Regions from separate parts of the Pelotomaculum schinkii genome, predicted to be linked through region 1. Evidence: riboswitches for the same ligand, from Rfam matches in the RefSeq annotation. Region 1 holds a riboswitch; the other holds the start of a gene.

Region 1 (7,350 bases):
GCCTGTGCCATAGCTGGTATGTGTGCTGTGAGTATGTTCTTCCTTGGGCAGGATCGAGAAATTTTCAACAATAAACAGGTAGGCCAGCGCCAGGAAGCTCCACATACCGAGGGTAATGAGAAATTCCCAGACGCTCGGGAAGTAGCTGCCGCCCACACTCTTGGCCATACCGGTGAAGACCACATTCATGCGGTTGAACACTACACCGACTACCACCAGGAGAGAAGCCGTAACAACACCCCACAGCTTGGTGCGGATGGCAGGAATGGCATACATGAAAATAGGCAGCAGGATAAAGACAATCATCTCGATTAAAAACATGTTGCTCTCGAAAGAGCCGTTGAAGGCCATCCCGAAAACGCCACGGTAGTTCAGATCGATCATCTTGACGATAAAGTAAATGATCATCATCCACATGGTTATCTTGGTCATGCTTTGAAAGACAGGCAGTTCCGGCTGCCGTCCGTAAGCCCTCGACGCCAGGGTGCCTTCAATAGTGACCATGGCCGGCCCCAGGAAGAAGGCGGACCAGACGAAGAAGAAGGGTATGATCATGGACCACCACAGGGGATACAGCTTATCAACCGCAACGATGTAGAGCGAGCCCAGTGAGGACTGGTGCAGGCTGGGTAGAACAATACCGAGGATTAAAAGCGGCGTCATCATGTACCCCAGGAGCTTTTTTAAAGCCGGAAATTTCACCTTCTCGAAGAAGATGTCGCCAAACTCCAGGACCTGGATAGTGGTATACAGCGAAATACACCAGAACACTTCGAACAATACCGAGTGGAAACCCCAGTAGAAGAAAGGCCTCCAGAAGTTATACCAACGTCCGATATCCAGGAAAAGGCTGACCAGGGAGATAATATAGCCAAGCAAGGAAGTTAAAAGCGCGGCCCGGGCAATGGGCAGGTACTTATCCCGGTGCAGGACGTGTACAATCAGCGCCGTGCTGAAACCGCCGCCCGCCAGGGCGATACCGCACAGGAGGTCAAACCCGATCCACAGGCCCCAGGGCCACTGGTCGCTCAAGTTGGTGACCGCTCCCAGACCGAAGACAAAACGGTACAGGGCAGCCGCCACAGCGCCAAGCATTAACATAATCAACAGTATTCTGAACCAGGTAATTCTAAAGCTCCAATTCCTTCCATACATACATTCTCACCTCCATTTATCTAAAATTCTATTCTTTGGGATCGACAGGCCCGTACAAGTCTTCCTCGTTATGCACCTCAGCCCGTCTCTTGGTATAAGCCCGCATGGCGGTCAGGAGGGCGCCCCAACCGACGAAGATGTAGGGAGTCCACTTGAGCACATCCCAGGTCAAGGAGGGGATTGACCTTTGCGTTACAGGGCGGTTGAATACTTCCGTCTTGAAGCCGATTTGATCAAAGGGTACATCCGATATATACAGCCAGGAAGTACCGCCGTATTCTTTTTCTCCGTAGATATGTTTAATGTACCTGGGGTCTTTGCTCATCCTGTCCTGTGCCAGTGCCAGCATTTCATCCCTTTCCCCGTAGGTTAAGGCGCCTGTGAGGCATGCCGTTACACATGCCGGCTCAAGTCCTTCTTCCTTCGTGCGGTCGTAACAAAAACGGCACTTTTGCACGTACGGAAGAGCCTTATCCCACTGGAAGCCGGGTACGTCAAAGGGGCAGGCGATCATGCAGTAGCGGCAGCCGACGCAGTAGTCCTCATTCAGTTCGGTAGGCTTGTAAATAACCGCCCCTTCTTTAGTCTTGACAAATGAGTGGGTAAAGCACGCCGACTCACAGGCTGGCTCATTGCAGTGCATGCATTGTCTTTTAACGAAGCGCCACTTGAGCTGGTCGCCTTCTTCGAGCACATAGGAGCTTACGTTGGTCCAGGTATCGGCGCTTAATTTCCCCGGGCTGTCCCAGTTGTTGGAGAACTCGCTCGGCTCGGCCGGCAGGTCGTTCCATGACTTGCACGAAACCATGCAGCTGCGGCAGCCGATACACCTGGTAATATCCACCAGGACACTCTTTGACATCGTTACACCTCCGGTTTCTGCTTTGATTTAAGGTGTTATTTCTAGACTTCTTCACGTTGCAGATGAAAGCTTTTTATTCCGGGATCATCATTTTGGGATCCCCGACGCTGGGTGTTATGACGTTGGCTGTGCTGCAGTAATTTCAACTGGTTGATTAACATAGCCTTCCTGCAACGCCAATAGGTCCAGGTGGACAGTATTGATGTCTTCCCAGAATAAATCCAAATTGCTGCTGTCAAACATCATGGCCTCATTGAGAGTTTTTATATAGCCGTGACAGTTGTCGCAATAATAAACGCGGTATTGCTCCATTCCTTCCACGCTGAAGAACCGCGATTCATTACTGGAGCAGTAAGGGCAGCCCAGGCGCTGGAATCTCCATCTTGCCTCACACATACCGCAGTACAGATATCTCTTCCCTTCTTCCTTTTCAAGCAGTGCCAGGGTGGGTTTGCCGCCGCAAACCGGGCAGGCGCCTTTTAGCCATTGTTCAGGGGCAAAAAAAGTAGAGACCTTACGTGCGTACTGCTTCATAAACGGTTTGACCACATGGTTTAAGATAAAGCCTAAGCTTTCAGGGGATAATTCCTCATTGAAAGATTCCAGCAGGTTTGTACCAGGTGTGAAGGCCTGCATAACAAAAAGTTCTCTTGCCTCAGCGGCAGCCGGTAAAGCGCTTAAAATTTTGTTTATATCACCCTCCAAGTCCGGTTTATGCTTTACAACGATGCCTGCAACGTCTTTTAAAACATCAAAAAACATATCCGCATTTGCCTGCGGTGGGCAGACCTTTATTATAGGCACATCATTTTCCCTTAACGACTTTAATAACCCAGCCTGCGGCCTAACAACCGTAACTGCATCATCCGGAAGAACAATCTTTGTAAACTCCTTGTTGAAATCAATAAGCATTTGCTGAACCGTATTGTTTGTCATTCTAAACGCTCACTTTCTATGAGTTTTCCAGAACCCTCCTTGTGAATGAATTAACAAAATACTCAACAAGTTATATGTGTTTATATATGCACCCCCTTTAAACAGTTGTATATGAACCATGCTTCACATTTGGCCGCATTTAGGCTGCCAAAATCCAACTAACCATTTCTTTAAAGAGGACCCCTTACGGATAAGACTCTAGTAGCGCTATTTATAAGATTTAGAATGGATAAATACCTCTAAAAACATAAAGGTAAAGCTTTATCCAACGTGAAAAGGACAAAGTTTTACCTTTGTTTAAAGATCTCCTTTCCACAATGGGAGGCCCAACAGTTTCCCGGTGAACCCTAACGGCCAGAAAACCATCCAATTGTTTAGGTTGTAACTGGCTCGGAGAAACATAATGATATTTTTCAAAAAACATTAATTATTGCAAAGCTATATCAATAGCTCTAAAAGCAAAAAAACTTTGTCCAATGTGAAAAGGACAAAGTTTTACCTTTGCTTAGGAGATCTCCTTTCCACAATGGGAGGCCCAACAGTTTCCCGGTGCACCCTAACGGCCGGTAAACCATACCAATTGCTTAGGTTATAACCCGGCTCGGAGAAATATAATGATAATTTTCCACTAAATATCTAAAATTCCTTCTAAATTACAATAATACAAAATATTTTTTATGCAAAAATTTTTAATATTTCCTTTTTTATAAGTTGCATCAAACGGGGGAGTGTGTTTTGAAGGGTTGGTGACAGCTCGGTTTGGTAACCGATAACCTCAGGCTGGATACCAAAAATTATCGTAGGGGGAAGCTTATTCATTTTAGTCGCTAATAATAATACTTCGCTAAGATTAATATCGTGCAGGGAGATGAGCTGGCCTGTGGATTCAATAAGCAGCTCATCTCCGGGAACACGAAAAATAGCTCCTGGCACTGCCCCGGCTTCAACGCAATCAACTATGATAGCGTAATCTGCTTCTTCCAGCCAGTACAGCAGGTCAATCCCGGCGGTGCCACCATCGACCAGTTCGACATTACGAGGCAAAAGCTCCTTTTTCATCTCCCGGATGAGATGTATGCCAATGCCCTCATCACCCAGAAGCAGGTTGCCAACGCCGATAACAAATACTTTTTTGCTGTTCTCTTGATCCATTTTCAGCAGATCCTCGCAGGTGCGTTTATAGGGGCCGCTATGGCGGCGCCACGTATCATGAAAATACCAGCCGATGCAGGTGCGATTTCAATTTATTATATGATCTTCGAATTGCTCAGTATTTGGCCCAACTGTTTGATAAAATTGGTATGCAGCAGTTTATCAGTGTCACCCAGGGCTTCCTCAAGGTCTTCATCAAAGTCAATTGAACCTAGAAAGGGGACCTTTAAGCCGGCCAGAGCCTCTCCGGCGGGGGAATCCTTTTTTATTTTCATGTTCTCCAGGACTCCGATGACCGGGATGCGGAGTTCCCTCAATACCGATAATTCCTTTTTCATTACTTCCCGGGCTACCCGTGACGGTGTTGTGACCAGGAGAAACTCAACCCTCTCCATCAGGCGGATTACATCCAGGGTTGGGTCACCGGTGCCGGGAGGCATATCAACAATTAAAAAGTCCAGTGACTCCCAACGGGTTATGGCCAGTATTTCAATGATGGCATTGGAGATTTCTCCGCCGCGCAGCGGAGAAGGTTGACCACCGCTGAAGAACGTGATTGACATGAAACGAATACCGTTGACCAGCGGTGGTATGATGCCCATGTCTTCCTCTGGGGAAACCCCTTCAATCCCCAGGATTACGTGAGAAGAGGGACCGCAAAAATCCAAATCCAAAAGACCCACCCGGTAATTCTGACTAGCCAGATATAGCGCCAGGGCTGCCGCGGTTTGGCTTTTGCCGATGCCGCCCTTGCCGCCAGAGACAGCAATGATCCTGTTGATGTTTCCCAACCTTTTATTAATAATATTTAGTCTTGGATCCATTATTTCTCCCCTTCTATTGAATCGATCCACACGCCGCGCCCCTGCAGTATTTCAAAATCCGGACTGCCGCACTGGGTGCACCTCATATAAGTATGGGCAACTTCGGGCACAAAATGGATAGCTTCTTTTTCGTCCTCTGCCAGTTCTTTGGGAGTATCACGGTAGTTCCAAATATTGCCGCAGACCTTGCACTTGAGGATGCACCTGTCTATCTCCAGGTAAATATTTTCCAGGTCCACAGGAGGTTTGTACAATTCAACCATATTTTCCAGGGCGAATTTAAAAATATCAAGTTCAATCGACTGTAATTCACCGATTTTTACCGTAACCTTAAAAACCTTGCTTAGTTTTTCTTTTTCGGATTCTTTCATGACGGTAACGATTATGGATTCCGCCAGCGCCCATTCGTGCATAATATCCATCTCCGGTATTTGTATTTTATATCGCGTACATTCTTTGTTTATTATAAAACAAGTAAGCATGCTTGGACAAACAAGAAAAAATGGGGGGATGTGATCCCCCCGCCAAAAAAGACACTTTTGCTTGGCATTTAAGCATGGAAGCTTGGTCCGTAGCTGGTGTGCGTGCTGTGAGTATGCTCTTCCTTGGGCAGGATAGAGAAGTTCTCTACGATAAACAGGTAGGCCAGGGCCAGCGCGCTCCACATGCCGATGGTAATCAGGAATTCCCAGATGCTCGGGAAGTAGCTGCCGCCCACGCTCTTGGCCATCCCGGTGAAGACCACATTCATGCGGTTAAACACAACACCAACTACCACCAGGAGAGAAGCCGTTACAACCCCCCACAGCTTGGTACGGATGGAGGGGATGGCATACATGAAAATCGGCAGCAGGACAAAGACAATCATCTCGATTAAGAACATGTTGCTTTCGTAAGAACCGTTGAAGGCCATCCCGAACACACCACGGTAGTTGAGATCGATCATCTTGACTATAAAGTAGATGATCATCATCCACATGGTCAGCTTGGTCATGCTTTGAAATACCGGCAACTCTGGCTGACGTCCATAGGCTCTCGACGCCAGGGTGCCTTCAACGGTGACCATGGCCGGCCCCAGGAAGAAAGCGGACCAGACGAAGAAGAACGGGATCAGCATGGACCACCACAGTGGGTAGAGCTTATCAATAGCAACGATGTAGAGCGAACCCAGGGAGGATTGGTGCAGGCTGGGCAGGACGATGCCAAGGATCAGCAGCGGCGTCATCATGTAGCCCAGGATCTTTTTCAAAGCGGGGAACTTCACCTTCTCAAAGAAGATATCACCAAACTCCAGGACCTGGATAGTCGTATATAGTGAAATACACCAGAATACTTCGAACAATACCGAGTGGAAACCCCAGTAAAAGAAAGGCCTCCAGAAGTTAAACCATCTCCCGATATCCAGGAAGAGGCTGACCAGGGAGATAATGTAGCCAAGCAAGGAAGTCAACAGCGCTGCGCGGGCGATGGGGAGGTATTTATCCCGGTGCAGGACGTGGACGACCAGCGCCGTACTGAAGCCGCCGCCGGCCAAGGCGATGCCGCACAGGAGGTCAAAGCCAATCCACAGGCCCCAGGGCCACTGGTCACTCAGGTTGGTTACAGCCCCTAGGCCGAAGATGAAACGGTACAGGCAAGCTGCAGCCGCGCCAAGGACTAATATGATCAACAGTATTCTGAACCAGGTAATTCTAAAGCTCCAATTTCTTCCGTACATATATTCTCACCTCCAGTTAACTGAAATTTACTCCTTGGGATCAACAGGACCGTACATTTCCTCCTCATTGTGCACCTCAGCGCGCCTCTTGGTGTAAGCGCGCATAGCGGTCAAGAGGGCGCCCCACCCGACGAAGATGTAGGGGGTCCACTTGAGCACATCCCAGGTCAAGGAGGGGATTGATTTTTCCGTAACAGGACGGTTGAATACTTCTGTCTTAAAGCCCAGCTGAGCGAAGGGGACGTCTGAAATATACAGCCAGGACGTGCCGCCGTACTCTTTTTCTCCGTAGACATGCTTGACGTAGTTGGGATTGTTGTTAATCCTCTGCCAGGCCTCGGCCAGCAGTTCTTCCCTGTCCCCGAATTTCAAAGCGCCGGTGGGGCAGGCCTGGGTACAGGCGGTTTTAAGGCCTTGCTGAGTGCGTTCATAGCAAAAAGTACATTTTTCAACGTAGGGGAATGCTTTTTCCCACTGAAACGTCGGTACGCCAAAGGGGCAGGCGATCATGCAGTAACGGCAGCCCACGCAGTAGTCCTGGTCAACCACGGTTGGCTTGTAAATAACCGCCCCTTCCTTGGTTTTAACGAACGAGTGGGTGAAGCAGGCCGACTCGCAGGCGGGCTCTTTGCAGTGCATGCACTGTCTTTTGACAAAGCGCCAGACCACCTCGCCGCCGTTTTCACTGATGCAGTTGTTTACTA
Region 2 (7,350 bases), on a different contig from region 1:
TAAGCAATGTTTCTTTGCTGTTATTAGGAATTTGAGCTTCTGTTAATTGTTCTTTTCCACTTTCACTTGGGAAATTTACTAGTATTTCTTTATTGCTATCTGGAAATGTTTCTTCTATGTCTTGTGTATATGCTACCTGATATGGAATAGATGAAAATAGGATTATTAACGCTAGAAGCGTTACTATAGACTTTTTTATGCCTTCTTTTATCCATTTCCTCTTGTTTTTCAATTTCATAAGCCTCCCGCGTTTTGTTGTGCATACGAACTTTAAGATGCTTCCAACAGTAGAGTAACAGTCGCTTCATATAGTTAATCAGCTAATCTGCTCTTGTAGCACAGGTACGCTTTCTCATGTCACTTTGTAGGATATCGCTGGGTTATTCACATTTGCTTTGAATTTTAAGGTGTTCACCAAGCCTGACCATGATTTACCAGAAGAGACAGTATTGTTTATTGAAAATACAATTGTCCCAGGCTCATTTTGGACGATGGTAACATTCGTACCACTAACAAGCCCTAACTCTGTTTCTATAGTTGGGGTTTGGCCACACGGGTCAAGGAGTTGGAGCTGGGCTGGGTCATATGTTACTGTAAACGTATGGCTTGTAACGGTCATGTTTTTTGCTGAAAACGCCAGGTTGAAGGTGTCCCCTGTAATGGTATTTATTGTGTATATTCCGTTCTGCATGTTCTGCATATTTAGTTCCTGGACATAGTCTAAGTACCCATCAGAATTATGTCCGCCTATTGCATAAACCCTACCATTTAACGCCGTTGCTGCCAGAAAATTGTCTTCTATTGGCATGTCCAATTTTGTTGACCATGTATTTGTTGCAGGATCGTATTCCTCAACTTGATTTAAATAACCACTGTTATAACCGCCTATTACATAGATCTTCCCATTTACTGCTGCCGCTGCTAATCCATGTCTAGGGGTTGGCATAGCTGCTTTTACCGTCCAGGTATTTGTTGCAGGATCGTATTCCTCTACATGATTTGAATAACCGCTACTGTTATAACCGCCTATTGCATAGATCTTCCCGTTCACCGCCGCCGCTGCCAATCCATATCTAGGCGTCGGCATAGCCGCTTTTACCGTCCAGGTATTTGTAGCAGGATCATATTCTTCTAATGTATTTGAATATCCGCTACTGCTATAACCGCCTAGGGCATAAATCTTCCCATTTATTGCTGCTGTAGCTAAACGATATCTTGGTGTGGACAGACCTGCTTTTGCTGTCCAGGTATTTGTCACAGGATTGTATTCTTCTACTGTATTTGAATACCCGCTACTGCTATAACCGCCTAGGGCATAGATTTTCCCGTTTACTGCCGCCGCAGCTAAACGATATCTTGGTGTGGACAGACCTACTTTTGCCACCCAGGTATCTGTTGCAGGGTTATATTCTTCTACTGTATTTAAACACCAGTTATTGCTAAAACCGCCTATAACATAGACCTTTCCATTTTCCGCTGCCGCTGCCAATTCTCCTCTTGGTGTGGGCATGGATGCCCTAATTTGATAACAACTTCCTTTTGTCAGCGAATAAACTTTTTTGCTCCATCCACCCGTTGTAGCATTATACTTTACCCTGATCCTGTATATATGCGTAACATCGGTTACCAAGCCGCTGTGTATATAAGCGGTGCTTGCGCCATTGTCAATGACCGCGCCGTCGATCTCAATGTCGTACCCGATTGCGTCGGGCACAGGGTCCCACGATACTGTGATGGTGGAGGAATCAATTGAAGTTGCTTTAAAGTTATTTGGCACATTTGAGATTAAAAGCGTATATGGCCCTGTTCCGTCAGAATATTCCCTTGTTTTTATATAATACGTTTGGCCGGCCTGAAGACTAACTATAATCCTGAAGTTGTAATTGTCTCCACTATCATCATCATATTTAATAAAATTTTGATTGCTATCATACAATTCCCCGATTGTATCTATTGAACCTAGACTTTCAATAATATATGAACCACTCACTGCCGGAGTGAAATTGAAGCAATCAACATCATTAGCGTAGTCAATCCATCCTTGAACTGTTGAGCCAATATCAATTGCTGTTGAATCTGCAAAGTCATTGCCATAGTCGTCAGTTCCTAATACTAGTTCTTCTACTGCATTTAATATATTATAATCGTTTGCTCCTCCGATTGCATAAATCCGGTTGCCCGCAGCCGCTGCCGCCAGTAAATGTCTGGGTGTTGGCATACTTGCTGTTGTTCTCCACGTATTTGTTGCTGGGGTATACTCTTCTACCACGTTCCGGCTATTATCATCGTAGAAGTATCGTCCTCCCATTGCATAAATTTTTCCGTTTGCAGCGGCCGCCGACAGTCCGAATCTCGGCATCGGCATACCTGTTTTTGCCGTCCACGTGTTTGTTGCGGGATTATATTCTTCCACTGTATTTAAGCTGTTATAACCGGTATCATTAAAACCGCCTATAGCGTAAATCTTCCCATTGACAGCCGTCACCGCCAAATAATTTCTTGCTGTAGGCATACTTGCTTTCGCCGTCCAGGTATTTGTGGCAGGATTATATTCTTCTACTGCATTTAATAATCCGCTGTTATTTCCACCTATCGCATAGATCTTCCCATCTACCGCTGCCGCTGCTAACAAAAACCTTGATGTGGGCATACTTGCTTTTACCGCCCAGGTATTTGTTGCCGGATCATATTCCTCTACTGTATTTAACTTGCCGTTATAATTACCGCCGCCTATGGCATATATCTTCCCGTTTACTGCTGCAGCAGCTAAGCCGTCCCTTGGTGTAGGCATGCTTGCTTTTGTAGTCCAGGTATTTGTCGCAGGATCGTATTCTTCTACTGTATTTAAATAGCCGCTACTGCCTTCGCCGCCTATTGCATATATCTTCCCGTTAACCTCTGCTGCTGCCAAACGAAATCTTGGCGTAGGCATGCTCGCCTTAATATTCCAGATCTCTCCGGAGTACAGGCTGTATTCGCCAGCGGTCTGATAAATTGTATCCGAGACGGTAGGATTGCCATAAGCAAGCTCTTTATCTATGGTTTCGCCATATACTGAATCAGTTACTGAAATGTCCTCGTATACTGAATCACTGACTGATATGTCGTTATTATCTTCTCTGATTAACGTTTCACTCTTTTCCGGAATGGCAGTTGATGCCGCGCTGCCGCAGTTGATCTTGTTCCCATCGCTTACTTGATTGAGCAGACTGGGCAGTTTATCGGAGGTTTGTATTATTATCTGTTTGAGCCCCTCCGCAGCGGCATTTTTGCATGCTCCCAGTATCAGCGCGGCTTCGGCTGATACAAAGGCGGCTGACTGGGATGTCCCGCTGCTCATACCATGCCTGTCGCCGGGTGTGGCGCTGACGATATTCTCACCCTGAGCTGAGACATCTACCGATGTCTCACCATAGTTTGAATAGCCTGATAAATTTCCGTCTTTGTTGATGGAGGCGACTGTGATAATGTTATTCTCGCCGTATGACGCCGGGTAAACCGGACTGGTGTCGATATCGGCATTGCTGTTGCCTGCCGCGCATACGAAGAGCATGGTGGAATTTGCAATGGCTTCTTTTAAGGCCGGGTTGTCGAAGCTTGTCCCCCAGCTGCAGTTTGCGATTTTTGCGCCGTTTTTTTCAGCGTACTCAATGGCTTCAATGATGTCGCTGGTATAGGCCGTACCGTTTTTAAATACTTTCAACGGCAATATCTTTGCTTCAGGCGCTGCCCCGGCAATGATACCCGCGAGATGTGTCCCGTGCCATTCGTCGTATTCCCGGCCATGCCTGTGTACTTCGTTGTTATCGTCACTGAAGTTCCAGCCGTTTGTGTCGTCGATGTAGCCGTTGCCGTCGTCATCGGTCCCATTGCCGGGCGTTTCGCTTTTGTTTGTCCAAATTCTCTGCGATAACTCCTTATGGGTGATGTCTATTCCTGTATCCAATATGGCGACTATGGCTCCCTCTCCCTGGGATTTTCCCCAGGCGGCTTTTATATTGACGTCAGCCATGTTCACCGGCGTTCCGGCATTGGCTGTATTTTTCTGCGCTTCTTTTTTTGCTTGGTAGGTTGTTAGCCATTGTTCTACCATCGGGTCATTGGGCGGAAGTCCTTGCAGGAATTCCGGCAAGTTTTCTTCTCCCGGCCGGGCGCTAGCTTGTCCAGCTTGATTGTCCGGACTCTCATCCTGTTGCACTGCATCAGTTATGTCCTGCTCGTTTTGCTGTGCATCTATTTCCGCATCCAGCGATGCTGCCGTCAGCTCATAATCAGGCTGAATGTATTCAATTTCGCTTTCTGCATTTTTACTTTTTACTTTCGCTATGAAATCTTCTTTCCTCATCTTTGTTTTTGTCGTTATGACATTAAAGCTTTTAAACTTGCTGTTGTTGATATTTCTTATTTCTTTCAAATCTTGACCTAAAGAAACGGCCAGACTGCCCTTGCTTTTGCCGCTTTTGTATTTAACGATAAAGCGGTCGGTTTTATACTCGTTCAGATCTAACGGGCAAAGAGGGTCAAACTGCATTTGCGCGTAAACTTCATCGGCAACATCTTGGTCTAAATTGCCATTCTCGTCCCTGCCGGCATATACATCTTCTTGTATGCTTGGAGCGCCGGTTTCATTGCTTTTTTGGTTCTTTTCATTTATGCCGTTATAATTTGCATTGACCGATAACGGCAGAGACGTTGTTGTAAGAGTTAGAGACAGTGCCAGAAACAAAGAAAGAACCATCTTCATTACTGCTTTTTTCAACTTTTCTCCCCCTAAAAAAATATTAGTAGACCACATGCTTTTTGGGTAATAAACCCTATATCGCATTAATAAAACCTTGCTTTGGAGCCGTTAGACACCTCCGCCGGCTGTATTGCGCTTTTTCGATTTATTTTATTAAAATGATGGTTTTGGAATAAAGAATAAGCCCTTCATTGCGAAATAAATTGCAATGAAGGGCTTTATAAACCCCAACATATACTATCCTTTCCACAATGGGAGGTACGACCGTTTCCGGTACGCACCCTGCCGGTCAAGTTACCCTAGCCAACATGGCCATAGGTAAAATGACTTCGGATAATGTTTATCATTTGGGCGTTATAAAACAATCTGTCACCATTAATGGTAATAACAGGCATATTAAATTGCAAGAGCAAATAATGTTACAATTTGTCATTTAAGCCAATGGCTTACTAATAAGAACTGCCGGCATTGTTGCCGGCTAAATGGGAGCAGTCGTTGAAAAGCGTAAGAATTCCGTACTCCCAACCGGTGAAGTCAAGGATACTCAAAGACCCGTTATGAAGTCCCAGCCGCCAGTATTTACCCAAATCCATTTCCAGAACGCTGCCCACGATGCTTCTGATTGGACCCCCGTGGGACACTACCGCTATCCGGCCGTCGCTGTGCCGCGCTATAATCTCCTTGATGGCGTTAACGGACCTTTCAATCAATTCATTGTAGGTTTCACCGCCCGGGATCCTGATTGAAAACGGGTTTTCCCACCATTGTTCTATTTCACCGGCAAAAAGCTCTTTTATTTCTGCAATGGTTAACCCTTCCCAGGCTCCAAAATTCAGCTCTCTTAGTGCGGGGACAGTCACAATGGACATGCCGTGCCGGCTGGAGATAATTGTTGCTGTTTCACGCGCTCTGACCAGGTCGCTGGCATAAAACGCGTCAAGCTTCAGTGCCGCCAGCCGTTTACCCAGGCTAACCGCCTGCCGGCGGCCACGCTCCGACAACGGTATGTCGGTCACTCCCTGGAACTTCATGGTGTTATTCCACTCTGTTTCCCCATGTCTGATTAAGTACACACGGCAGCTCATTTATTCTCTCCCTGTACTATTGCTTTAAGAGCCAGCAACAGCTTCTCGTTTTCCGGGCGAGTTTTTACTGCCAGTCGCAAAAAACGACCGGCCAGCCCGTTAAAATCAGAGCATTCCCTGACCAGCACCCCCTGCCTGCCCAGCAGTTCGGTTAATTCAAATGAAGTGAACCCGCTGCCGGCAACATCTGCCAGGATAAAATTAGCGGCTGCGGGCAGTGGTTGAACACCGGGCAGTGAGGCAAGCTGTCCGAAAAGAAATTTCTTTTCACAGTTCACTATTCGGCAGGTATCCCGCATGTGTTGGTAATCCATCAAGCCGGCTACGCCGGCAACCTGGGCCAGTACATTAACATTCCAGGGGTCCCTGGCGGCGCTCATGCGGGACAGCAGTTCCCCGGGCCCGGCTATCGCCCCCAAGCGCAGACCGGGGATGCCAAAGAATTTGGTCATGGAGTAAAGGACCGCCAGGTTGGGTTGTTGTCCGGCCATTTTGATAACAGAAAAAAGCTCCCGCCTGGGGACAAAATCCATAAACGCTTCATCTATGAGGACCATAACACCGTGCAAACACGCTTTTTCAAGAATGGTCAGGATTGTTTTGCGGCCGGTTAACCGCCCGGTGGGGTTATTGGGGTTGCACAGAAAAAGGAGGTCTGCGTCAGGCAATGAGGCGATGATCTCGTCAACCGGAAGCCTGAAGCCGTTTTCTTCGGGCATGGGCAGTTCAAGCACTTCACCCCCCTGGCACAAGACCGCAAGGGCATATTCACAAAAAGTCGGTACCGGGATAAGCGCCCTCCTGCACCTCAGCACGCGGACTAGCAGGTAAACCAGTTCAGCTGCCCCGTTACCCATCAGCAGCCTTTCTTCTTTTATCCCCAGATATTTTGCCAGTTCAGACTTGAGTTCAGTGCAGTCCGGATCCGGGTAGGCGGAAATCAGGTCAAGGTTTTTCGATATGGCTGAAAGCGCCTTGCGGGAGGGTCCAAGAGGATTGATATTGGCGCTGAAATCCGTAATGTCTTTGACCGGCAGACCGTACTTACGGGCGGCTTTATTCAGGTTTCCGCCGTGTGTGTGTTCCAGAGGCAACTTGCATGACTCCTTTCAAAATGAAACAAGCGCCTGTATATTGGCAGCTAGAAAACAGAATGAAAGCCGCAGGTCCACCGGAGTATGGGGTAAGCTGCCAGGAGCAGGACCACCTCAAGCAGTTCATTGATAAACCCGTAGGTGTCACCGGTTAACCCGCCCAACTCCTTGACAATCTTTTTGCCTGCCAACCAGGCGGCAAAAGCCGCCAGCGCCACCAGCCAGGCCCCCTGCAGCCCTAGAATCAATGCGACCGCAACAGCGGTAATAATGGTTGAGCCTGCCAGCTCCCTGCTGCCTGACTGTACGGCATAAACTTTTCCGAGCCCATCCGGTCTGGCATAAGGAAAGGCTATAACAGCAATGGCCATGCCCCACCTGCTTATCGCAGGAAGGACCAGCAGGACTTTAAATAAAACACCGTCCGGAA

What was found. Region 1 has a riboswitch for molybdenum cofactor ahead of Psch_RS11110 (formate dehydrogenase accessory protein FdhE). Riboswitches for the same ligand answer to the same signal wherever they lie in the genome.
Region 2: another riboswitch for molybdenum cofactor. It lies ahead of Psch_RS01695 (Kelch repeat-containing protein); the one in region 1 lies ahead of Psch_RS11110 (formate dehydrogenase accessory protein FdhE).

Annotation. Positions count from the first base shown of each region.
Region 1 is NZ_QFGA01000002.1:19,433-26,782, reverse strand. It holds gene nrfD (NrfD/PsrC family molybdoenzyme membrane anchor subunit) at 1-1,155, opposite strand, end outside; gene Psch_RS11115 (4Fe-4S dicluster domain-containing protein) at 1,184-2,017, opposite strand; gene Psch_RS11110 (formate dehydrogenase accessory protein FdhE) at 2,132-2,953, opposite strand; molybdenum cofactor riboswitch at 3,243-3,361, opposite strand; molybdenum cofactor riboswitch at 3,452-3,572, opposite strand; gene Psch_RS11105 (HyaD/HybD family hydrogenase maturation endopeptidase) at 3,629-4,105, opposite strand; gene Psch_RS11100 (P-loop NTPase) at 4,201-4,929, opposite strand; gene hypA (hydrogenase nickel incorporation protein HypA) at 4,929-5,342, opposite strand; gene nrfD (NrfD/PsrC family molybdoenzyme membrane anchor subunit) at 5,480-6,646, opposite strand; gene Psch_RS11085 (4Fe-4S dicluster domain-containing protein) at 6,674-7,350, opposite strand, start outside.
Region 2 is NZ_QFGA01000001.1:331,525-338,874, reverse strand. It holds gene Psch_RS01700 (S8 family serine peptidase) at 1-232, opposite strand, end outside; gene Psch_RS01695 (Kelch repeat-containing protein) at 353-4,759, opposite strand; molybdenum cofactor riboswitch at 4,965-5,088, opposite strand; gene cobC (alpha-ribazole phosphatase) at 5,191-5,826, opposite strand; gene cobD (threonine-phosphate decarboxylase CobD) at 5,823-6,920, opposite strand; gene cobS (adenosylcobinamide-GDP ribazoletransferase) at 6,968-7,350, opposite strand, start outside.